DNA from 3 places in the Desulfovibrio sp. 3_1_syn3 genome. Region 1 is predicted to be linked to each of the others. Evidence: predicted binding sites of a transcription regulator. Region 1 holds the regulator's gene; each other region holds the start of a gene.
What was found. Region 1 encodes sigma-54, which starts transcription at its own class of promoters, with help from an activator protein. Its sites were predicted from a motif close to CTGGCACGGNNNNTGCTT; they were not measured.

Region 1 (3,272 bases):
CGCGGATAGCGCGCAATTTGTCCTTGTTGCCGCTCCAACGCTTTTGAATGGAACGCCGCAGGTCATGGATGGAAAAACGCGAAGTGTCGATAACCAAGTCGGCCATTTCCCGCAAAGGGCGCAGGCGGTTGCGTTCGGCGGCCAGGGCGGCTTCAAGGCCCATGCCCTCCCGCTCCAGCGGATGCGGGCGGCGGGTGGTGGCGTAGCGGCGCATGAGCTCCTGCGCGTCAGCCTCCAGAAACAGCAGAAGCGGACGGATACCCTTGGCGGCCATAACGCTCAGGGCGTCGTTGATTTCATCCGGGAAATTGCTCTGACGCATGTCCATGCCCAAGGCAATGCCCATGAAATGACTCATGGAAGGGCGTTCCATCATAGCGGCCATTTCCGGGGCCAGACTTGCGGGCAGACCGTCCACGGCGAAATAGCGCAGATCTTCAAAAACCTGCACGGCCGTACTTTTGCCCGCGCCGGAAAGACCGGTGACAATACAGACCTGCACAGGGCGGTCATGGGCGACTTTGGGCGTGTCAGCAGATGAATCCGGATCGGACGGGCTGCGGCAGGGGGGCTGCTGTGACGTGCTCATACGTATACTTCACTGGGAGCCACCGGGCCGATCTTCGTGCGAAGACAGGCCCGGCGGAAAAAGTATGGCGGAACGGCTACAACACGGGATCAATCAGGGCGTAGCCTGTAGTGCGCCGACGGTAAACCACATTGACGCGATTGCTTTCGGCATTGAGAAAGACCAGAAATTCGCTGCCGATGGAATCCAGTTGCATCAGCGCCTCATCCAGGTGCAGCGGCTTTGGCGCGAAGCGGTCCGTGCCCACCACGGTCTGACTTTCCTCGGGCTGGGCTTCCAGATTGTAGGTAAAGACGTCCACATCGGCATTGCGGGCCTTACGGCGTTGTTCCTTGACGCGGGACACCTGACGCTTGATCTGGGCTTCCACCTTGTCGGTCACAAGGTCGATAGCCGCGTACATATCGGAGGTCTGCTCGGTGGCGTTGATATGCAGGCCCTCGCCGGAAACGGTCACTTCGCAACGATGGCGGAATTTATCCACCGTCAGCACGACGCTTACTTCCAGACCCGCGGACTTGCCATAAAACCGCCCCAACTTTTCCATGCGGCGGCGGGCATACTTCTTCAAATGATCGGAGGCCTCAAAATTCTTGAAGGCGAAAGAGATATTCATGCGTTCCTCCTTGGGATTGCAAAGCACCGCTGTGAGATCAGAAGTGCTCCTTACGCCGTGACGACGAGGGAATGTCCAGCGCCGTGCGGTACTTGGCCACCGTACGCCGGGCAATATTCACTTTCAGGCGCTCCTTGAGCATTTCTCCGATGCGTTCGTCACTCAAGGGGGCCTTGGAGTCTTCATCGGCTATGAACTTCTTGATCAGCGCCTTAACGCTTTCCGAGCCGACCTGACTGCCGTCGTCCAGCTCAAGGCCGCTGTTAAAGAAGAACTTCAGCTCAAAAATCCCGTGGGGCGTCGCCACGTATTTGTTGGTAGTGATCCGGCTTACGGTTGATTCGTGCATGCTGATATCATCGGCAATGTCTTTCAGAATCAGCGGAGCCAGTTTGGTGACGCCGTTTTCAAAAAACGGCTGCTGGTGGCGCACAATGCTCTCCACCACCTTGTACAGCGTACGCTGGCGTTGATACAGGCTCTTGATCAGCCAGGAGGCCGAGCGCATTTTTTCCGTACAGTATTCCTTTTCCTTATCCGAGGAAGATCCCATATTCATCTGGCAGAGCGAGGAAAGCTGCAACTGCGGCAAACCGTCTTCATTGAGCAGAATGACGAATTCATCGCCCATCTTGTACACAAAGACATCCGGGCTCACATAGGTGGGTTCGCCGCCGCCGAAACTGGCGCCGGGCAGTGGATCAAGGCTCTGGATGATGTTCAGATATTCCTTGAGTTCCTCCATATCCAGCTTGAACTTGCGCAGCAGAGGCTTGTAGCGCTTGGCCTCCAGATCTTCCAGATGGGACTGGACCAGATCGAGAAGAATGGGATCCCGGTCATAGTTCAGATTTTTCAGCTGGATCAGCAGACACTCGCGCGCGTCGCGCGCGGCCACCCCTATGGGATCAAAAAGCTGCACTCTTTCCAGCACCGCCCGCACCTCGTCGGGCGTGGATGTGGTCATCTCCGCGATTTCTTCCAAGGTGGCCTGCAAATAGCCGGAGGAAGACAGATTGCCGATGATGACCTCGCCGATTTCCTTTTGCGCCTCGGTCAGCATGGAAAGGCGCAGCTGCCAGAGCAGATGCCCTTCCAATGTGGGCTTGGCGGCATAACGGGCTTCCAGAGGAGAAATTTCTTCAGCCGCTTCAAAGTCACGCGGCTGTACTTGGCGCGGAGTGCTGGCGAACTCGCCGAGATAGTCCTCCCACGAGGCATCCTTGGCGAGTTCCTTGTCGTAGACCTCTTCTTCAACGGCCTCCCGGCGCTCTGTCTGGGAGGCCTGATCCGAAGAAGACTCATCACCCGAGAGCTCCTCAAGAAAAGGATTGTCCAGCATCTCCTGCTGCACGGTTTCCAGTAGTTCCACGCGCGAGAGCTGAAGCAGCTTGATGGCCTGCTGTAACTGCGGCGTCATGACCAGTTGCTGAGCCAATTTCAATTGCTGACGAAGTTCCAGTGCCATGTCTGCTCTTTTAGGCTGATAAGCTACAATGTCTGAACGGAGTTCTCATTTACAAAAATTGTGCCATATGCTGAAAAATTATGCAATAGACGGAAGCTGCGAACAAAAAGGGAAAGGCCGCAAGGCTTGCGCCGGGTGGCGGCCCCTACGGAAACCGCAGGGAACCAAGTCTCAGTTACGGCAAAGGGGAGGCCTCAGGCCTCCCCTTTCATACATCACAAGCCAAGCGACAAAACGGCGCTCAGGCTTTGGATTGCTTTTTGGCCGCCTTGATGAATTCGCGGAACAAAGGATGGGCTTCCATGGGGCGGGATTTGAACTCGGGATGGAACTGACAGCCCAGGAACCAAGGATGGTCGGGCAGCTCCATGATTTCCACCAGAGAGTCGTCCGGCGCCGTACCGCTGAAGGCCATGCCCTTCTGGCCCAGAATTTCCTTAAAGGCATTGTTGAACTCATAGCGATGGCGATGCCGTTCGTCCACCATATCCTTTTTGTAGGCTTCGTGGGCCTTGGTGCCGGGCAATACCTTGCAGGGATAGGAACCCAGGCGCATGGTGCCGCCCTTATCGCTGCTGGCGTCGCGTTTTTCCACATTT
Region 2 (3,272 bases), 1.3 Mb from region 1:
GTCACCGAACAGCCCCGGATGCCCAGCAGGCGCACGCTGTCCACAAAAGCGGCCAGGCGTTCCGGCGGCACTTCCCAGCGCAGATAAACGGCCGGAATGCCCAGCGCCTGAAAACCACTGTTGTGCAGCAGCGGGGAAAGGCTCTGGGCCAGGGGCCAGCCGATCACGCCGTAGAGTTGCGAGGGAAGAAAGGGGGTTATGTCGGACATGGGAGGCTCGGGGATGACGGTGACGGACAAGAGGGCCGCGTAAACGCACGCCGCCGCCACGTCAGAATAGCCTATCCCGGTCCGCCGGGCAAGAATGCGGTCCCCGTGGGCAGGACATACCAGGCGGCAGAATCTGCCGCTCGGAGGGTTCAGGTGCGGGCCAGAGCAGGTAACCTTTGAAACACTGCTCGTTTCGCGGCGCGCCTCACCGTGTTCGGCCGTTAAAGCATTTCAATGCTGAAATGCTCTAACGCTTCAGTTCCATGGCCTTCTGGAGCATCTGGTCCGCCGTGGTCACCACCTTGCTGTTGGACTGGAAGCCGCGCTGGGTGATGATCATGTTGACCATTTCCGTAGCCATGTCCACATTGGAGTTTTCGACGTTATAGGCGTTCACGGTGCCGTAGTTTTCCGTTCCGGCCACGCCCATTTCCATCTGCCCGGCTTCCTCAGTGGCCGAGAAAAGATTGCTGCCCTCGCGGCGCAGGCCGTCCTCGCTGGTGAAGCGGCAGACCGGGATCTGCCAGAGGTTCTGGCCCTGGCCGTTGGAATACCGGCCTACCACCGTGCCGTCGGGATTGATGCCGATGGTGCTCAGCGTGCCCTCGGCATAGCCGTCCTGCTTGTAGGCGCCCGTGGGCGAGGAACTGTTGTAGGCCGTGGTGGCACCCTCGGCGCGCACGGCGTCCGCGCCCATGGAGGGCAGTTTGCTCTGGTCCGTGCCCACCTCCGTCGCCGAGGCGGGGGCGTTCTGCCAGCCTCCGGCGGCGCTGATGCCGAAATTCACGGTCATGGCCGCGCCGTCCAGATTGAGCTGGGGCAGACCGCCTTCCAACTGGGCGGGCTGCCAGTCCGCAAGATTTTTGCTGCCTTCCACCGAGGGCGTGAAGGCGGACATGCCGGTCAACCGGCCCGAGGCGTCGAATTGCAGAACGCCGCTCATCAGCAGGCCGTCGCCCTCCGAGGGCTGAACGGGGTTGCCGTCCGCATCGGTCTTGCCCGCGGCCGCTCCGGCGGCAATGACGAATTCAATCATGGAACCCGCCGTGCTGTCGGGCGTGCCGTCGAAATAGGCCGTGACCGTGCGCGCCTTGCCGTCGGCGTCGTAGAGCGTCATGGCCTGGGAATAGGCGTAGGAGTCGGAGGAAAGGGGGGGCTTGCCCGCAGCGTTGTAAAGCCCCAGCAGCCCGAAATAGGGATTGTCGGCATCCTCGGTCTTGTTCTGGTTCGAATTCAGATTGAGGGTCAGATCCACCCGTGCCGTGCTCTTGGCGGGCATGGTGCCGAATCTGTCGATCTTGACTTCCTGCAGGCCGCCCAGGCTGCCGTCCGTGTTATACTGGTAGCCGTTGAGGGCCAGGCCCGTGGGGGTGCGCCACACGCCCTCGTTGTCCGGGCGGAAGTCGCCCGCGCGGGTGTAGTAGAGATTCGCGCCGTCGCTAACCTGGAAGAACCCCTTGCCGTTGATGGCCATGTCCGTGACAGTATTGGTGGCCTCCAGAGCGCCCTGCTGAAAAATGGTGCGCACCGCGTCCACCTGCACGCCCTTGCCGGTCTGGCCCAAGGCCACGCGCGAATTCTCCTGGGCGTTCCACCAGTCGCCCGTACCGCCCTGGCTCGTGGAGAGCATATCGGAAAAAAGGGTATTCTGCTGCTTGTAGCCGATGGTGCTGACATTGGCCAGATTGTTGGTGGTCACCTGCATGCCCTGGCTCAGGCCCTTCATGCCGGTGGCTCCGATGTACAGTGCCGAGTTCACGTGCTGCCTCCTGGAGCAGATTACCTTTAAAAAGGTATCTTGCTCTAAAAAAAGCGGGCGAAGAGGAAAAATCTTCCTCTCCGCCCCCAAGGGAAGCAGTATTCATGCCAACGGCAAATCAGAGCATTTCAGTGTTACATCCTCATGAACTGTCGCTTATTTTTCCAGGGGCAGCCCGGCCTTCTCCCAGGCTTCAATGCCCTGGTTCATATGCAGGATGTTCCTGATCCCCGCCTGCTCCAGCGCTTCCAAGGCTCCGGCGGAACGTTGGCCCGTGCGGCAGTAGAGCAGCACGGGTCTGTCCTTGGGCAGGGCCGCCACGTCCAGATCGAAGCGGCCGCCGAAGAAGTCCAGGTTGCGCGCGCCGGTCAGATGTCCCTGCCGGAATTCGCCGGGCGTGCGTACGTCCAGAATCAGCAGCCCCCCGGGCGGGGACCGCAGCAGAGCCGCCGCCTCCTGCACGCTGACGTCCTTGGCCTGGGCGGAGACGGGCGCGGTCCAGAGCAGAGCGCAGAACAGGATGCAGGCCAGCACGCCCGGCAACAGTCCGAGAACCGCCGGAATGCGGTTCTCGGTATGATCGGCGAGGGTGGGAAGTGAAAACGGATGCCGGGTCATAATGCCGTGTCTCCTTTTACTGGATGGCCGCGCGGGCTTTGGCGAAGCCGTCGGCGGCCTTGCGGATCACGCTTTCGTCCACGCAGAAGGCCAGGCGGAAGTGGCCGGGGCAGCCGAAGCCCGAGCCGGGCACGGCCAGCACGCGCTCTTCCAGCAGCCTGTTCACAAAAGCCACGTCGTCGCCGCCCGGCGCTTTGGGGAAGAAATAGAACGCGCCAGCGGGCATCTGGAATTCATAGCCCGCGTCGCGCAGCACTTCGGCCATGGCTTTGCGCCGGGCCGCGTAGACGGAAAGATCCACCTGGCTGCCCAGGGCCTTGGCCATGATGTGCTGGCCGATGACCGGTGGATTGACAAAACCCAGAATGCGGTTGGTCAGGGTCAGGCCGGCCATGAGCTCGGCTTTTTCCCGCAACCGGGGCGAAAGGGCCACATAGCCCACGCGCTCGCCGGGCAGGGAGAGGTTTTTGGAAAAAGAGCTGATGCACACGGCATAGGGGTAGAGGGGCAGCACCGAAGGCACTTCCGCGCCGTCATAGGCCAGGAAGCGGTAGGGTTCGTCGGCCACCAGCCAGATGGGCCGCCCGTATTCCTGGCTCTTGTTTTCCAGCAGGCTTGCCAGGGCCGTGAGGGCCTTGCGGCTGTAGATCACGCCTGTGGGATTGTGCGGGGAATTGATCAGCACC
Region 3 (3,272 bases), 280 kb from region 1:
GAGCGGATGCCGCCCGACGGAAAGGACGAGGCGTCCGGCTCGCCGCTGATCAGCATTCTTCCGGAAAATTCGCTGATGACCTGCCCTTCGGCCGTGGGTGAGAGAAAAGCGTCGTGCTTCTCGGCGGTCAGGCCGGTCATGGGGTGGAACCAGTGGGTATAGTGGGTCGCGCCGCGCTCAATGGCCCAGTCCTTCATGGCGTTGGCCACCACATCGGCGATTTCCGGATTCAGGCGCTCGCCGTCGCGAATGGTCTTGACCAGCTTGCGGTAAACGTCCTTGGGCAGGCGCTTGCGCATCACGGCCAAGCCGAACACGTTGCGTCCGAAAATCTCGCCCGCCTCGTGCGCCCGCTCCTCCCGGCAGGAAGGAACCACCGGCTTTGCCTCAACAGCCTTGAACACCGCCTTTTTACGGGGGGAACTCATCGTATTGTCTCCTTTCCGGTTTGCCGGCCGCGTCTAGAGCGCGTCGTTGCCGCGCTCGCCCGTGCGGATGCGCACCGCGTCCAGCACGTCGCTGATGAAAATCTTGCCGTCGCCCACCTGACCCGTGCGGGCCGTGGCCACCACCGCGCCGAGCACCCGTTCCAGAGCCTCGTCGTGCAGCACCAATTCAATCTTGATCTTGGGCAGGCAGTCCACCTGCATGGTGGTGCCCCGGTAGACTTCGGTATGCCCGTGCTGGCGGCCAAAGCCCCTGATTTCCGAATAGTTCATGCCGTGAATGCCCAGCTTTGAAAGCTCGTCCTTGACCTTGTCGAACATGCCGGGCCGGATGATGATTTCCAGTTTCTTCATGACAGACTCCCTTTGCCGCTTACGGCTTACAGCGAGTAGCCGCGTTCATTGTGTTCGCTCAGATCCAGGCCGGTATACTCCGCTTCGGGAGCGACCCGCAGGCCCACGGTGGAATCCACGATGCCGAGCAGGATGCGGCTGACCACATAGACGAAGGCCCAGGTGCCCAGCACGGAGACGAACTGCACCCAGAGCTGATGCGGATTGCCGTAGAACAGGCCGTCCACATTATTGATGGCCGCGCTGGCGAAAAGGCCGGTAGCCAGCGCGCCCCAGGTGCCGCCCAGGCCGTGGATGCCCACCACGTCCAGGGCGTCGTCATAGCCGAACCTGTTCTTGAGCAGCACGCCGCCGTAGCAGACCATGCCGCCGATGAAGCCGATCAGCATGGCGGGCAGCAAGCCCACGAAGCCCGCGCCGGGGGTGATGGCCACCAGACCGGCCAGAGCCCCGGAAACAGCGCCCAGGCTGGTTGGCTTGCCCGTGCGCTTCCACTCCACCAGCATCCAGCCGAGGATGCCGCAGGCCGAGGCCAGATGCGTGGTCAGCAAAGCCTGACCGGCCAGCGGACCGGCGGACAGGGCGCTGCCCGCGTTGAAACCGAACCAGCCGAACCAGAGCAGGCCGCCGCCCAGCAGGGTGAAAGGCAGATTATTGGGTGTGAAGCTCTGCGGGCCGGTGGACAGGCGGGGCCCCAGAGCCTGGGCGCAAGCCAGCGCGCCAGCGCCGGAGGCCATGTGCACCACCGCGCCGCCCGCGAAGTCCACGGCGCCCATTTTTGCCATCCAGCCGCCGCCCCAGACCCAATGGGCCATGGGCGCATAGGCGAAGATCAGCCAGAGACCCGAAAATAGCAGCATGGCCGAAAAGCGGATGCGTTCGGCGTACGCGCCGGAAATCAGGGCCACGGTCAGAACCGCGAACATGCACTGGAAGGCCACAAAAACGGTATGCGGCAGATTGGATGCGGCCGGAGCGGCCGTGCCCTCAACCCCGTTCAGAAAAAGGTAGGAAAAGTTACCGATCACGCCGCCGAGGTCATCGCCGAAGGCCAGGGTGTAGCCCACCAGGGCCCAAAGCACGGTGATCAGCCCCAGGCTGGCGTAACTGTGCATGTGGGTGGAAAGCACATTGCGCGCCCGAACCAGGCCGCCGTAAAACAGGGCCAGCGCCGGGGTCATCAGCATGACCATTGTGGCGCAGATGATCACAAAAGCCGTATCCGAAGCGTTCATCACAAACTCCCTTGTGGCCGCTGCCACACGCGCTTTCCGTCGCTTCGCCTTCCCGGGGACGGCAAGCGTCCGGAATGCGCGGCGGCCTATCCGGCCGGACAAAAACTCCGGGGATGGAACCGGCGCCGTGGTCCACCCCCAACGCGGCACATGCCGCGCCTCCTGTTGTGCTCCAAGGCACAATCCATGCCAGAGCCGCAAAGCAGAGGGATCAGACATATACTATCCTAATTTTGCAGATTATTTTTAGTTCCTCGAAAGAGACGGTTGCGAGCTTCACCGGCAAACAGGCCTACTTTTCTACAAAATTGTCGAAAAAAAAGAATCGGCTCTTCCACCGGGTAAACCGAAGGAAGAGCCGATTCATGAAAAATCATGTAAAATCAGTATATTATATCTATGGTTTCAAAATAGACATTTTTGTCGTTTTTCACATCAAGATTGTTTGGACAATCAATCCCTGCCCTGTTTCCAATGAGAAACGGCGAATCTCCCGACTGTGCCGGCGCACCGGCGGTCCGTTTCAAAAAATAACATTTTTGTCGATTTTATGAAATCATACTGTCTGCGGCGGGCGGCGCGCCCTTCCGAACCGGACGGAAGGCTTTGTAACTGATGCCGTATTTTTTCAGGCGCAGGGCCATGATCCGCTCGGTCAGGCCCAGGCTTGCCGCCGCCCTGCCGATCTGCCCTTGGCTGGATTCCAGGGCCTCCACAATGCAGGCCCGTTCCAGTTCGTCCAGACGCTCCCGCAGACTGCCCGCGAAACCGGGCCGGATGACGCAGCAATCCGCGCCGTCCCGGCCTTCGCGGATGCTGTGTAGGGAAGGCGGCAGGTGCTGGGGCAGCACCAGGCTCTCGCGGCCCAGAAGCAGCACGGCGCGCTCCATGACGTTTTCCAGCTCGCGGATATTGCCGGGCCAGGCGTAACGCTGGAGCATATCCATCACGGCCAGGGAAAGGCGCACGTTCTTCCGCCCGTTGGCCGCGGCGAATTTTGCAATAAAATGACCGGCCAGGGGCAGGATATCCTCGGGGCGCAGGCGCAGAGGCGGCAAAGAAATGGGAAAGACATTCAGACGGTAGAACAGATCGCGGCGGAAGCTCCCCTCCTCCACCATCCGCTCCAGGTCGCGGTTGGTGGCGGTGATGAAGCGCACGTCCACATGTCTGGTTTCCATGCCGCCCAGGCGCTCAAAGGTGCGCTCCTGCAGAACGCGCAGCAATTTGGCCTGGG

Region 2: HMPREF0326_RS04440 (flagellar hook protein FlgE) is a predicted target of sigma-54. The motif match lies at 2,062-2,079, and genes of this name have one in related genera.
Region 3: HMPREF0326_RS08560 (ammonium transporter) is a predicted target of sigma-54. The motif match lies at 2,211-2,228, and genes of this name have one in related genera.

Annotation. Positions count from the first base shown of each region.
Region 1 is NZ_ADDR02000001.1:2,316,053-2,319,324, reverse strand. It holds gene rapZ (RNase adapter RapZ) at 1-589, opposite strand, end outside; gene hpf (ribosome hibernation-promoting factor, HPF/YfiA family) at 666-1,205, opposite strand; gene rpoN (RNA polymerase factor sigma-54) at 1,243-2,673, opposite strand; gene HMPREF0326_RS09720 (CTP synthase) at 2,915-3,272, opposite strand, start outside.
Region 2 is NZ_ADDR02000001.1:1,040,917-1,044,188, forward strand. It holds gene HMPREF0326_RS04435 (shikimate dehydrogenase family protein) at 1-209, opposite strand, end outside; gene HMPREF0326_RS04440 (flagellar hook protein FlgE) at 457-1,968, opposite strand; gene HMPREF0326_RS04445 (rhodanese-like domain-containing protein) at 2,125-2,586, opposite strand; gene HMPREF0326_RS04450 (pyridoxal phosphate-dependent aminotransferase) at 2,603-3,272, opposite strand, start outside.
Region 3 is NZ_ADDR02000001.1:2,036,868-2,040,139, reverse strand. It holds gene HMPREF0326_RS08570 (glutamine synthetase III family protein) at 1-428, opposite strand, end outside; gene HMPREF0326_RS08565 (P-II family nitrogen regulator) at 462-800, opposite strand; gene HMPREF0326_RS08560 (ammonium transporter) at 827-2,035, opposite strand; gene HMPREF0326_RS08555 (sigma-54 interaction domain-containing protein) at 2,584-3,272, opposite strand, start outside.